DNA from 2 places in the Lactobacillus sp. ESL0261 genome. Region 1 is predicted to be linked to the other one. Evidence: predicted binding sites of a transcription regulator. Region 1 holds the regulator's gene; the other holds the start of a gene.
What was found. Region 1 encodes HrcA, which represses chaperone genes, less so after heat shock. Its sites were predicted from a motif close to TTAGCACTCNNNNNNNNNGAGTGCTAA; they were not measured.
Positions count from the first base shown of each region.

Region 2: F5ESL0261_RS09790 (ATP-dependent Clp protease ATP-binding subunit) is a predicted target of HrcA. The motif match lies at 3,065-3,091, and genes of this name have one in related genera.

Region 1 is NZ_REHN01000008.1:24,673-31,448, forward strand. It holds gene dnaK (molecular chaperone DnaK) at 1-1,826, opposite strand, end outside; gene grpE (nucleotide exchange factor GrpE) at 1,845-2,432, opposite strand; gene hrcA (heat-inducible transcriptional repressor HrcA) at 2,445-3,494, opposite strand; gene ribF (riboflavin biosynthesis protein RibF) at 3,627-4,559, opposite strand; gene truB (tRNA pseudouridine(55) synthase TruB) at 4,578-5,471, opposite strand; gene F5ESL0261_RS05820 (ribosome-binding factor A) at 5,516-5,878, opposite strand; gene infB (translation initiation factor IF-2) at 5,896-6,776, opposite strand, start outside.
Region 2 is NZ_REHN01000014.1:87,494-94,269, forward strand. It holds gene F5ESL0261_RS09785 (branched-chain amino acid aminotransferase) at 1-676, opposite strand, end outside; gene F5ESL0261_RS09790 (ATP-dependent Clp protease ATP-binding subunit) at 932-3,028, opposite strand; gene F5ESL0261_RS09795 (excinuclease ABC subunit UvrA) at 3,234-5,765, opposite strand; gene F5ESL0261_RS09800 (alpha/beta hydrolase) at 5,765-6,631, opposite strand; gene F5ESL0261_RS09805 (PTS sugar transporter subunit IIC) at 6,636-6,776, opposite strand, start outside.

The DNA of each region.
Region 1 (6,776 bases):
CCTGCGGAACCACTACCTGAATTGCCATCTTGGGAACCAGGATTTTGTGGTCCTGCTTGAGGTCCAGCCTGTCCTTGTGCACCTTGAGCCCCACCATTAGCTTGGTACAATTTGACTGCTAAGTCTTGGGCAACTTTAGACAATTCATCCTTCTTGGACTTCATCTCATCCAAGTTGTTGTCCTTTTGAGCCTTCTTCAAAGCATCAAGTGCATCTTGAACCTTCTTAGTATCATCATCTGATACCTTGCCTTTGACATCCTTCAAAGTCTTTTCAGTTGAGAAGATTAATTGATCGACTTCATTACGAAGATCAACTTCTTCTTTCTTCTTCTTATCCTCTTCAGCATGTTCTTCAGCTTCTTTTTGCATCTTCTTGATTTCTTCGTCAGATAAACCGGATGAACTCTTGATGGTAATCTTTTGTTCTTTACCGGTTCCCATATCTTTAGCAGAAACATTAACGATGCCGTTTTTGTCAATATCGAATGTAACTTGAATTTGAGGAACACCACGTGGAGCGGCAGGAATGTCTGTTAGTTCAAAACGACCTAATGTTTTATCGTCAGCAGCCATTGGGCGCTCCCCTTGCAAAACGTGAACATCAACAGCCGGTTGATTGTCTGCAGCAGTAGAGAAAATTTGACTCTTTGAAGTTGGAATTGTCGTATTCTTTTCAATTAACTTAGTAAATACGCCACCCATGGTCTCAATACCTAAAGAAAGAGGAGTGACATCAAGTAAAACTACGTCCTTAACATCACCAGAAATAACTCCACCTTGAATTGCTGCACCTAAAGCAACAGCTTCATCGGGGTTAATTGAGTGATCAGGCTCTTTACCAGCCCACTTCTTAACTGCATCCTGAACAGCAGGAATACGGGTTGAACCACCATTCAAAATAACTTTATCAATGTCATTAACTGTTAATTCAGCATCTTTCAATGCATTGTCAAATGGAATCTTTGTCTTATCAACTAAATCAGCAGTTAATTCGTCAAATTTCGCTCTAGTTAAATCAGCTTCCAAATGTAATGGTCCAGATTCACCAGCAGAAATAAATGGTAATGAAATATGAGTTGAAGACACACCAGACAAATCTTTCTTAGCTTTTTCAGCGGCATCCTTTAACCTTTGTAAAGCCATTTTATCTTTAGAAAGGTCAACACCATTTTCATCTTTAAAGTTCTTGATCAGCCAATCAATAATTTTATTATCGAAGTCATCGCCACCAAGGTGAGTATCACCGTTAGTTGAAAGTACTTGGAAGACTCCGTCACCTAATTGCAAAACAGAAACATCAAAGGTACCACCACCAAGGTCATAAACCAGAACTTTTTCATCTTCAGCATCTTTATCAAGGCCATATGCAAGTGAAGATGCAGTTGGTTCGTTAATTATTCTCTTAACGTCTAAGCCTGCAATTTTACCGGCATCCTTAGTAGCTTGACGCTGAGCATCGTTAAAGTATGCAGGAACTGTAATGACTGCTTCAGTAACCTTTTCACCAAGATAATCTTCAGAGAATTTCTTGATATATTGTAAAATCATGGCAGAAATTTCTTGAGGAGTGTATGCTTTATCACCAATCTTGACCTTATAATCAGCTTCACCCATATGACGCTTAATTGAAGAAATAGTATTAGGATTAGTAATAGCCTGTCTCTTTGCGACTTCACCGACTTGAATTTCTCCATCCTTGAAAGCAACTACTGAAGGTGTAGTACGGTTTCCTTCTGGATTGGTAATAATTTTTGGCTCTTTTCCTTCAAGAACAGCAACTGCCGAGTTGGTAGTTCCGAGGTCAATTCCGATAACTTTTGACATTGATATGCTTCCTTTCAATTATTGTGCTACAACAACCATCGCTGGTCTTAAAGTACGATCTTTGTACAAGTATCCTTTTTGCAAAACCCGCACAACATGATCTTTTTGATCTTCATTTTCAGCTTCAACTGTTTGGACAGCTTGGTGTAAATTAGGATCAAACTTTTCACCTTCAGCAGTGATTTCACTGATTCCATGATCTTTCATGGCTTTAACCAGAGAATCAAGTGTCATTTGCACTCCCTTTTTAAGCTGCTTTGATGCTTCATCATCAACCTTTGTTGCCAAAGCTCTTTCTAAATTATCCATTGCTGGCAAAACATCTTTAGCTAAAGATTGTGATTCATATTTAATAAGTTGCGCTCTTTCATTATTGTAGCGATTTTGCATATTTTGCATTTCAGCTTGACTGCGCAAGTACTTATCTTCTAAATCATCTTTTTCTTTTTGCAACTGGGTCAAATTGTGTTGCAGTTTGCTTTCCAAAGGTTCGGACTTCTTTTTTTCGTTAGCCTTAGCTTGAGAATGCTTTTTAACTTCTTTTGATTCAGTTGATTCTTTTTGCTCTTTTTTTGAATTTTTACTGTTAATTTCTTCTTTACTCACGGCTAACCTCCTTTATTTAAATCTACCATAATAATCAAGCAACTTTTTAGATAGCTCATTTCTGAAATATTCAAGCAATCCTATCACTTGAGAATACGGCATATTATCAGGGCCAAGTAAAGCAATTATGCCCTTTCCGTGAGGACCAACGCTGTACTCTGCCGTAAGCAGACTATAATCCTTTAACAAATCATTTGATAACTCAGACCCTAGACTTACCCGAACTGGATATCTGTCACTTTTTAAGTTTTGCCTGTTATCCAAAATACTAGAAATTAAGTCATTATGCTCAATCATTTCATATAATGACCGCAAATTAGAAACGTCACTCAAAGAAATATTATTGAGCAAATTAATCTGACCATCGACATACATTTGCTCGCTGGCAGCATCACTGATCACATCTTCAACTAAATCTATTAATTCAGACACATGAGCAGCTTTAAGCTTTTGTCCTAAAGTCTTCTTAAGAAACTCAGGTGTAACCTGATCTAGCGACTTTCCTACTAATTCATCGTTAATCATACGAACGGCACGTTCAATGTCATCACCATGAATATTGTATGGTAAGTTATAAACCTGGTCATGAACATCGCCATCACTGGTACCAAGAATAGCCATAATCTGTCTGCCAAATAAAGGTACTATACGAAATCCGGTAATAGTTAAATCACTATTCTCAGGCCCCTCCGCAAATGCAGTGTAATTTGTTAGGTCAGATAAGATCTTAACAGCTTCCTGTACGATGTCGTTAACTTGATGAAACGGCTGATCAAGCTGATTAATAATTCTTTTATAAACAGAAGATGAAATCTGTAAAGGCTCAACTAAATTGTCAAGATAGTAACGGTAGCCTTCTGTTGAAGGTACTCGACCACTTGACAAATGAGTTTTTTCAATCAAGCCTTTTTCTTCTAAAACCGCCATTTCGTTACGAATAGTTGCACTTGAAACTTTAATAGGTAACTGATTCATGACTGTTTTAGACCCAACAGGATCATGTGTCTGCGTAAAATCATTGATAATTGTTTTTAAAATTAATTCTTGACGTTCGGTCAACATAAATATCGCCCTCACTTTTAGCACTCAAACTTATTAGGTGCTAACAATTAATATGATACTAGCTTTTAGCAGAATGTCAAGTTGAGTGCTAACTTTTTTACAAAAAAACGCTTATCCCCTTTAAAATTGAAATTAACCAATGCCGGCAAAATAAGCTTTGATTTCTGCCTCATCACCACTCATTTGTTTTTTTAATTCTTTTAAGTTATCAAATTTAATTTCGCCACGAGTATACTTATACCATTTAATTACCATTTCTTCATCATAGGCTTCTTGATTAAATCCAAATAAATTCGATTCAATATAAAGCTTTTTACCCTCATTAACAGTTACGTTATAACCCACGCTTGTCATTGAGTCATACCACTTGCCTTTAATCTTGGTTTTAGTAGCGTATACTCCAATTTTAGGAACCACCTTGTCTTGAGACCAAACTAGATTTGCTGTAGGAAAACCCAGTTTATGGCCATTACGTAAACCGTGCCCGACCTTACCGGACATGACATACGGAAACCCTAATAATTTAGCTGCCAATTCCATATTTCCACTGGTAATGGCCCTTTTTATTTCCGTAGAGCCAATTTTTTGGCCATCATAAGACTGTTTTGGAACATCAATAATAGCAAATCTTCCCTTAGCAAACTTAGGGAAATTTTTCATATTGGCAATCTCTTTGGGACCATAAGTGTAGTCAAAGCCGGCTACAACTGTATCAGCATTTAATTTAACAATAATTTTATCTACAAATTCCTGTGCAGTCAGTTTGCTAAATGCCTCATTAAAATGCATCACAAGCAAAAAATCAACTTTTAGTTCCTGCATCTTATAAGCTTTTTCAGACAATGTATCTATATAGCTGACTTCTTTATTTTGATAAATTTCTTTAGGATGTCGATCAAATGTCATTACTACTAATGGTAAATGCTTTTGAATTGCTTTTTCTTTTGCGATTTTGATTAATTCCTGATGACCACGATGAACACCGTCAAAGAATCCTAAAGCAAGGATTATCTTTTGTGGAATAATATTTTCCTTAAACGGGTATGTTAAATGGATAATTTCCATAATAAAACCTTCATTCACTCATTCATTTTGTAAAAGCATTAAATAAGGGCGATACATGGTACCATCTTTTTGATAAATTGCCTTAACTCTATTATTGTATCGTAATGCCACTTTTTTTGCATTCGTTTTCAAAGAAATCGTTGCTCCATTTTTAACTTTGGCCCACAGATCTGTATCAATATCCTCATGAGCATAATTAGTAAAAAAAGAGTCAATTGGTTGAAGTAATTCATTTACCATATCTGGATTTTCTGAAATTTCATTCAATTTAACAGCTTGATCTATATCAAAGCCTGAACTAGAAGTGCGCCGCAAATTTTTCATTACTGCCGGCACACCAAGGTTTGTTCCCAAATCATTTATTAAAGAGCGAACATAGGTTCCTTTGCTGCATTCAATTTTAAAATCAAAAGCTTCTTGACCATTTTCTTTATCAAAAACAGGTTCATTTGTAAGATCGTAAGAAAAAACTTCAACCCGTCTTTTTGGCCTTTCAACTTTAATACCTGCTCGCGCATATTCATATAAATGCTTGCCATTTACTCGGACGGCCGAATAAATAGGTGGTACCTGTTCTATACTGCCCACAAACTCTTGCATAGCTTTTTGAATTTGATGGTGTTTAATTTTACTAGTTATTTTTTTAAATTCTGTTTTTTTGCCACTAATATCGTAACTATCAGTGGCAAAGCCAAAAATTCCCTGACCTACATATTTTTTGTTTTCCTCGTGCATCAATTCAATCAATTTTGTGGCCTGACCAATTGCAATTGGTAGCACTCCCGTAACATCAGGATCTAGGGTACCAGCATGGCCTATTTTTTTAATATGCAGCGCTTTGCGTAAATGATAGACAACGTCTGCGCTTGTCATGCCCTTATCCTTATCTATCACTAAAATACCATTTAACATTTTTTATTACCTAATCATGAAAAAAGCGCCTCACAGCGCTTTTCTTAATTATTGCGATTTGCATCCTGCTTTTTTACTTCAGCGATTAACTGATCAATTTTACTACCATATTTAACTGAATTATCTCGTTTAAAAATCAACTCTGGTACTTTATATACAGTTAGGACTTGCCCCAACAAATGCCTCATCAATCCCTTAGCTTTATTTAAACCAGCAGCAGCTTCTTCTTCTTTTTTAGAATCTTCAGAAAGAATGCTGTAATAAACAGTAGCATATGATAAGTCATTTGTACATTCAACCGCTGTAATTGTTACATCATTAACTCGTGGATCACGAATATTTTTTCGTAAAATTTTCGTTAATTCACGGAGGATTTCTCCTTCAACACGACCTATTCTGTGTTTCATGCTTTCTCCCAGTTGATTTATTCAGGCTTAACTTCCTGTTTTTCTACGGCTTCCATTTCGTCACCAATCTTGATGTCATTATAGCCCTCAATGGTTAAACCGCAATCGAATCCTTGCTTAACAATTTTAGCATCATCTTTAAACCGTTTAAGTGACGCAACTTTTCCGGTATAGATCACAACCCCATCACGAATCAAATTGATTGCAGAATCTTTTGATACGTATCCGGAATCAACAAATGCACCAGCAATCGTCCCAACTTTAGAAACTTTCCAAGTTTCACGTACAGTCAGATTACCAACAACTTTATCTTCATAAGTTGGTTCAAGCATACCCTTCATAGCAGCTTTAACATCATCAATTGCCTTGTAAATAATACTATATAGTCGAATATCTACTCCATCTGCTTCAGCTTGAGATTTAGCAGTAGCGGTTGGACGGACATTAAAGCCAATAATAAAGGCATTCGAAGCTCCGGCTAATGTAACATCCGATTCATTTACTGCTCCTACACCCGCATGAATGATATTAACACGAACGCCTTCGACTTCTATCTTTTCAAGCGATTGTTGTAAAGCTTCTACTGAACCTTGTACATCTGCTTTTAAGACAACGTCTACTTCTTTCATGTTTTCTTTTTTCATCGTGTCAAACAAGTTATCAAGAGTAACATGTTGGACATTTTCACGAGATTGTTGTAAAGCCTGTTGTGCTCTTTGTTCACCAACGCTTCTTGCAGTCTTTTCATCATCAAAGACAACTATCTTATCGGCTGACTCGGGCACATCATTTAATCCAGTAATTTCAACTGGCATTGATGGTGTAGCTTTTTCTACCTGGCGTCCACGATCATTAGTCATCACTCTGACACGACCAAAGCGATTACCGACAACAATAG
Region 2 (6,776 bases), on a different contig from region 1:
TAGCACCACCAAATTCGTCAATATATTTATGTTCACGTGGATCCAAGTAAAGACTATCGGCAAAACCGTTTTTGTGTGCTTCAACTGTCGGAAGCAAACTGCTGGCATAGTTACCGGCTGTCTTTGCTTGACCGGTACCAGCATATGCGGCACGGTCGTATTCACTAACAACGTAATCTGCAGGGTTCAATCCTTTAATGTATGCGCCAACTGGAACCGCAAAAACGCGGAAGGTATATTCAGTGGCCGCTTCAACACCTAAAACTTTACTTGTTCCTACCATAAGTGGTCGTAAATAAAGAGTTGCGCCACTATCATATGGTGGTACAAATTCCTCGTTAGCCTTAACAACCTGTTTTACGGCATCAACAAATCTATCTTCAGGAAATGGCGGCATGGCTAACCGCTTTGCTGAAAGAGTAAAGCGGTGTGCATTTTGATCAGGTCTAAAGAGATTGATCTTACCATCTTTTCTACGGTAAGCCTTTAGTCCTTCGAAAACCTCTTGTCCATAGTGCAGTACTTCCGCGCCTTCAGAAAAGGTCATGGATGAATCTTCGGTCAGTTTTCCTTCCTGCCATTCTCCATCTTTATATTTCGCCTCATATCGATAAGGCAGATCACGATACTTAAATCCCAGATTTTTCCAATCCAGGTCTTCTACTCGTTGTTTCATTTGATTGTCCCCTATAATAAAACTACAAAAGCTAAAAACAATTTTTAGCTTTTTAATAATAATTTAATTGCTACCTAATTTAAACCATATTTTTGTTGATGTCAATAGTAAAATTGCATTAATCTTAATAAAATAATATGAATTTCCACTAATAAAACAAAAATGCAAATTTGTTATCATATATAAGGTTTCACATGAAACAATTACAAACAAAAAAAGAATCATCCTTTAATATGATATGACCCCTTTTTGAAATTAGTCTTGTTTGGTTTTATCGTTATTTTCAGTTTTTTCTTTTGGTTTAATATCTAATACTGCAGCGTCATTTAAGTAAACATGTTTGTCATCTGCCGTAAATTTGACTTCTTTGGTGTCAGGCTCTTTCATTAATAGTTTAGCAATCGGTGTTTCCAAGTCCTGCTCAACTACCCGACGTAAAGGTCTAGCACCAAATTTCTTATCATAGCCCTTTTCAGCTAAATAAGCTTTAGCCTCATCGGATACCTCAACCTTAACGTTCTTTTTTGCCAAAACATGTGCCATTTTACTTAAGTAAATGTCAATAATTTTATTCATATCATCTTTAGTTAATGAATTAAATGGCACAATCGCATCAAGTCTGTTCAAAAATTCTGGTCTGAAGTATGCTTCCAAAGCCTTGATTAATTTATCATGATCTACTTTACCGTCCTTTAGCAATTGGTCGGAATAACCCGCATTAGAAGTCATGATTAAAATTGTATCCTTGAAGGAGACTGTTCTACCTTGTGCATCAGTTAAACGGCCATCATCCATGATTTGAAGTAAAGCATTAAACACTTGCGGATTAGCTTTTTCAATTTCATCGAACAAAATCAAGCTGTATGGCTGGTGACGAACTTTTTCAGTCAACTGACCGCCTTCACCGTAGCCAACATAACCTGGAGCAGAACCAATTAGCTTGTTAACTGCCATTTGATCTTGATATTCTGACATATCAAGTCTAATCAGATGATTTTCACCACCAAACAATTGAATAGCCAATTGTTTAGCTAATTCTGTCTTACCTACACCAGTAGGTCCGGTTAATAAGAATGTACCAGTAGGACGATCATTGTCTTTAAAAACTTGTTTACGGGCAATTGCATCAGTAATGACATCAACCGCATTATCCTGATCAATAACCACTTTCTTTAATTTTTCAGCTAAATCAAGATTTTTTTGTCCCTCACTTGCATGCAATTCACTCATTGGAATCTTTGTCTTGGCTTCAATCAAAGCATAGATATCTTCATCAGTAACATGTGGAGTCGCTTCATTATCTACATGATCAGCCTTGTCGTGCAACTCTTCAATCTTCTTTTTCAGCTCACTTGCTTTACTGTAATCTTCCTTTTTGGCAGCAGCTTCTTTTTCACTTTCCAGCTTTTTAATCCGCTTCTTTAAAGTTGCTTCATCATCAGGAATAGTGTCAAGACCCTTTTTGGCACCTGCTTCATCCATTAAATCAATGGCTTTGTCAGGTAAGTACCGTCCCTGAATGTAACGCTGTGATAATTCAACAGCCAGCTTTAAAGCACTGTCATTGTATTTTACATGATGAAAAGCTTCATATTTATCTTTTAAACCCTCCAAAATTTTGACAGTCACTGCAGCAGATGGCTCAGGAACTTGTACTGGTTGGAACCTACGTGCTAGAGCTGCATCATTTTCAATCCTGCGGTACTCACTCGTGGTCGTCGCACCAATCAGATTCAAGTCGCCACTAGCTAAAGCTGGTTTCAAAATATTAGCAGCGTCACCATTGTTATTTTCAGAATCAGTTGACCCTGCTCCGACAATATTATGTAATTCATCAATAAATAAGATAATATTAGGATTTTTCTTAGCTTCGTCAATCACTTTTTTCAGGCGTTCTTCAAAGCTACCACGCAAACTTGATCCAGCAACCATATCATTAATGTTGATTGCAATAATATGTTTGTCTTTCATCTTGTCAGGAACATCGCCTGCAGCGATCTTTTGTGCTAATCCTTCTACAATGGCAGTTTTACCTACACCTGCTGGTCCAACTAAAACTGGATTGTTCTTTTTGCGCCGGCTTAGAATCTCTATTACTTCCTGAATTTGTTCATCACGCCCAATTACAGGATCGTATTTATTTTTCTTTGCTTGCTCAACCAAATCAACTCCAATTGGCTTTTGTCCTTGCTTTTGCCCCATTTGTCCGTTTTGAGATATGTCTTGCGGTGCAATATTCATGCTGCTTGAATAGTGAATAGGAATAGCTCCACCTTTATCATTAGTATTATTAAAGAAAGAATTGTTTAATTCGTTAAATAAATCGTCAAAATCATTATCAAAATATGCCATATGTAAACACCCCTTTGATAGGTTATAAATTTATAATTAGCACTCGTAGCGTTCGACTGCTAATTGCTTACATATAATATTATAGCAGGTTATCCACAGAAATCAATAGTTTTGATTAACTTTTTCCACAGATTTTCCGACTTTTCCACAGAAGTCAAAGAGCCTAAAAAGCAGCGTTCTCAGCTACTTTTTAGGCTCTATTCTTTTATTTTTGATATAATTTAAATTGCTTTGCCAAATATTTACCTGTTAAACTACCAGAATTTTGAGAAATATCCACAGGGGATCCGCTTGCAATAATTTTTCCTCCTTGTAGTCCTCCTCTTGGTCCCATATCAATCATATAATCACTGTTAGCCATAATATCCAAGTCATGCGTAATAGTAATAATAGTTCCTTCTTGCTCGAGTAATCTTTGAAACACTTGTAAGAGTGTTCTCACATCTTGTGGATGTAGTCCCACTGTCGGTTCATCAAAAACAAATAAAGTGCCTTTTTGCCTTTGATGAATGTGACTAGTTAATTTTAACCGCTGTGCTTCTCCTCCTGATAATGCTGGAGTAGACTCCCCTAAATGAAGATAACCTAACCCCATGTCATGTAATGTTGTAATTGTTTTATTAATTTTTGGCTCTTTTTGAAAAATTTCTTCTTTTAAGGCATCATCTACCGAGTAATCCAAAACGTCAGCAATACTTAAATTGTGCCATTTTACCTGCAAGACATTTTGATTGAAACGATGACCTCCACATACTGAACATGTTTCAACCATGTCTGGCAAATATTGGATATCAAGTGCAATAACACCAGTGCCACCGCATGCTGGGCATGCACCTTCTTTATTATTATATGAAAAATGAGATGCACGATATTTCAACTTTTTAGCTAAAGGCTGTTTGGCAAAAAGTTTACGCAAGTTGTCCATAATATCTGTATAAGTTGCAACAGTTGAGCGCTGATTTTTACCAACTGGAGTAGAATCAACACTAACCACGTTTTTAATATAGTCATTATCTAAGTTCTTTACCCACTTAGGTCTTTCACTATTATTTTTTTGTGACTTCAATGCCGGAATCAAAGAATCTAGAATGAGAGTAGTTTTACCAGCACCTGAAAATCCGGTAACAGAAGTTAAGCGATTGACAGGTATTTGCACATGCAAGTTTTTTAAGTTAAAGCGCTTAGTAACATCAAGCTTTATTTTGCCATGTTTAAAGATTTGGTCTTTATTGGCCCTGGGTCTGACAAATAATGGTGCTTTACCTGTTAAATATGGTCCAATTAAGGATTTTTCATTATGTTCTATCTCTTTGGGTATTCCCTGGGAAATAATTTCACCACCCTGGCTGCCTGAACCGGGACCAATTTCAATCACCCAATCAGCTGCGTTAATAATGGCAGTTTCATGATCAACAACAACTAAAGAATTGCCTTGATTGACCAATTCATGAAATACATCAATCAACCCAGCTACATTATCAGGGTGTAAGCCCACTGATGGTTCATCTAATACATAGAGTACCCCTGTGGTTTCGGTGCGCAACGTTCTGCCAAGCTGGATACGTTGAAGTTCACCTGTAGACAGACTACTTGCCTGTCTGTCTATGCTCAAATAATCTAGTCCTAATTTTAACAGAGGTTTGACTTGATGCAACAACTCACTCGTTAAATTTTCTGCTAAGTCTTGCATGTCTTGTGGCAAACTTGCTAAAATCTCGTCCATATATTGAGTTAATTCACCTAAAGTCAGTTTTTCAGCTTCAACAATATTTTTGCCGGCAACTAGTTGCTGCCAGCGACTAGGATCAATCCGATAGCCATGGCAGCGAGGACAGGTACTAAATTTATAAAAAGAATTAATTCTTTGCAATCCTCGCTCCGACTTAGTTGTTTTACGGGAGTTAGCCACCGCATTATAGGCATTCTCATATAGCGCATCAAGATGATAAACTCGACCAGTTGAAGTTGGCAAGTCAATAGGGACTTTTCGCTCTTTACCATGAAGCACAATATCTTTTTCTTTAGCATTCAACTCTTTATATGGAATATCAGTCCGTACTCCTAGTTCACGGGCAATACGCCACATCCAATTTCGACCAGGAATTTGCCAAGTAGCTACTGCACCTTTTTCAAGCGATAAATTTTCATCAGCAATAATCTTACTATCATCAATCTGCTCAACCGTTCCTAGACCCTGGCATTTTTGACACGCACCATCTGAATTAAACGCAAAGTCTTCAGCACTGAAAGCATAAAATTGTACGCCACATGTAGGACACGTCAAGCGACCCATTGCTTCCCCAGTTAAATCCATTGCTTCCGCAATTTTTATGGTTGGTGGAACTCTGTGACCATTAGGACATACGGGTGAACCTAATCGGGAAAAAATTAGTCGTAGGATATTAAAAACTTCCGTTACTGTGCCAACGGTCGAACGCACACCAGGAACAGCCGGTCGCTGCCTTAATGCCAATGCTGAAGGGATGTGTTTTACCTCATCTACTTGTGCACGACCAACTTGGCTAATGCGTCTCCTAGTATAGGCTGCTAAGGAATCAAGATAACGTCTTGCACCTTCTGAGTATAAAATGCCCATTGCCAAGCTGGATTTTCCAGATCCGCTTAAGCCAGAGATTGCTACAAATTTATGTAGTGGAATATCAACATCAATGTTTTTTAGATTATTAACTCTACCACCAATTACTTCAATTTTAGTAGGTTGTTTTTGGTATTTCATTAATGATTATCCTTTCCCTTAGCAGGCTTTAATGGCCTATTCGGTTTCTTTAATAAGTACTGTCGAATTGCTTGAATTACCTGCTTATTTTGCGGCAAATCTGAGTGATCTGCCTTTTCGCCTGTAACTGTCATTGCCGTATAATTCTTGACCTGATTTTGAAAAATGAATTTACCGGCAGCAACACTTGTTTCAGGTACGATTCCATCTGATTCATAATTTTTCCCTCCAGAAAGAGAATAAACTTTTAAATATTGCGGTAGTGTTGCACGATTTTTAATAAAATCTGCCAGCATTTGCGTCCGATTATTAATATTACTTTCCGTAAAGTTATAAGGAGTTCCTAAAGTCATTAACTTCTTTATCTTAATGTTATCAGAATATTCAGAATAATAATGTTCCAGCCAGTAAGTCCAAATTAAACCACCGTTAGAATGACCAAACGCTTTAAAATTATTAAACTTATAGTTTTGAATTAGTGATTCAAACGCAACATTTAGCCATTTTGCTTGTTTTTTAATATTTGTATAACCGTCTTTATTGTTGTCAAAACCAATAATAATAAAAGGTTCCAAATCGCTTTTACCAATAGAGCCACTGTAAGTAAGCTTTGCTTCACGTGAAACTTTGATTTTTATTACACTGTGTCTGTTGAGAGTAGTTTTATTCAATTCATCAATCAAATCGTTAAAACGCTCAGTTGTAGCACTGGATCCAGGAACCATTATTACAGGAGAAAGTAGCGACTTGCTAAGTTCGGCTCTTGATTTATTATCCTTTTTCATCCAAAAGAAACTGGGGACAGCCAGCATAATTAAAATAATTATGACCAAGATTAGCCATTTATAATTAGGATTTTTACGCATCTGATCATTCCTTCTTCTGGTAAGCAATTCTTAGATCAATTTTTTCATTAATTTTAATTATTGGTAATAGCAAAACTATATCCAACAAAAATAGCAGTAATGTAAAAATTAACGTTGACCAGTTACCATTTGTGCCAAAAAATGA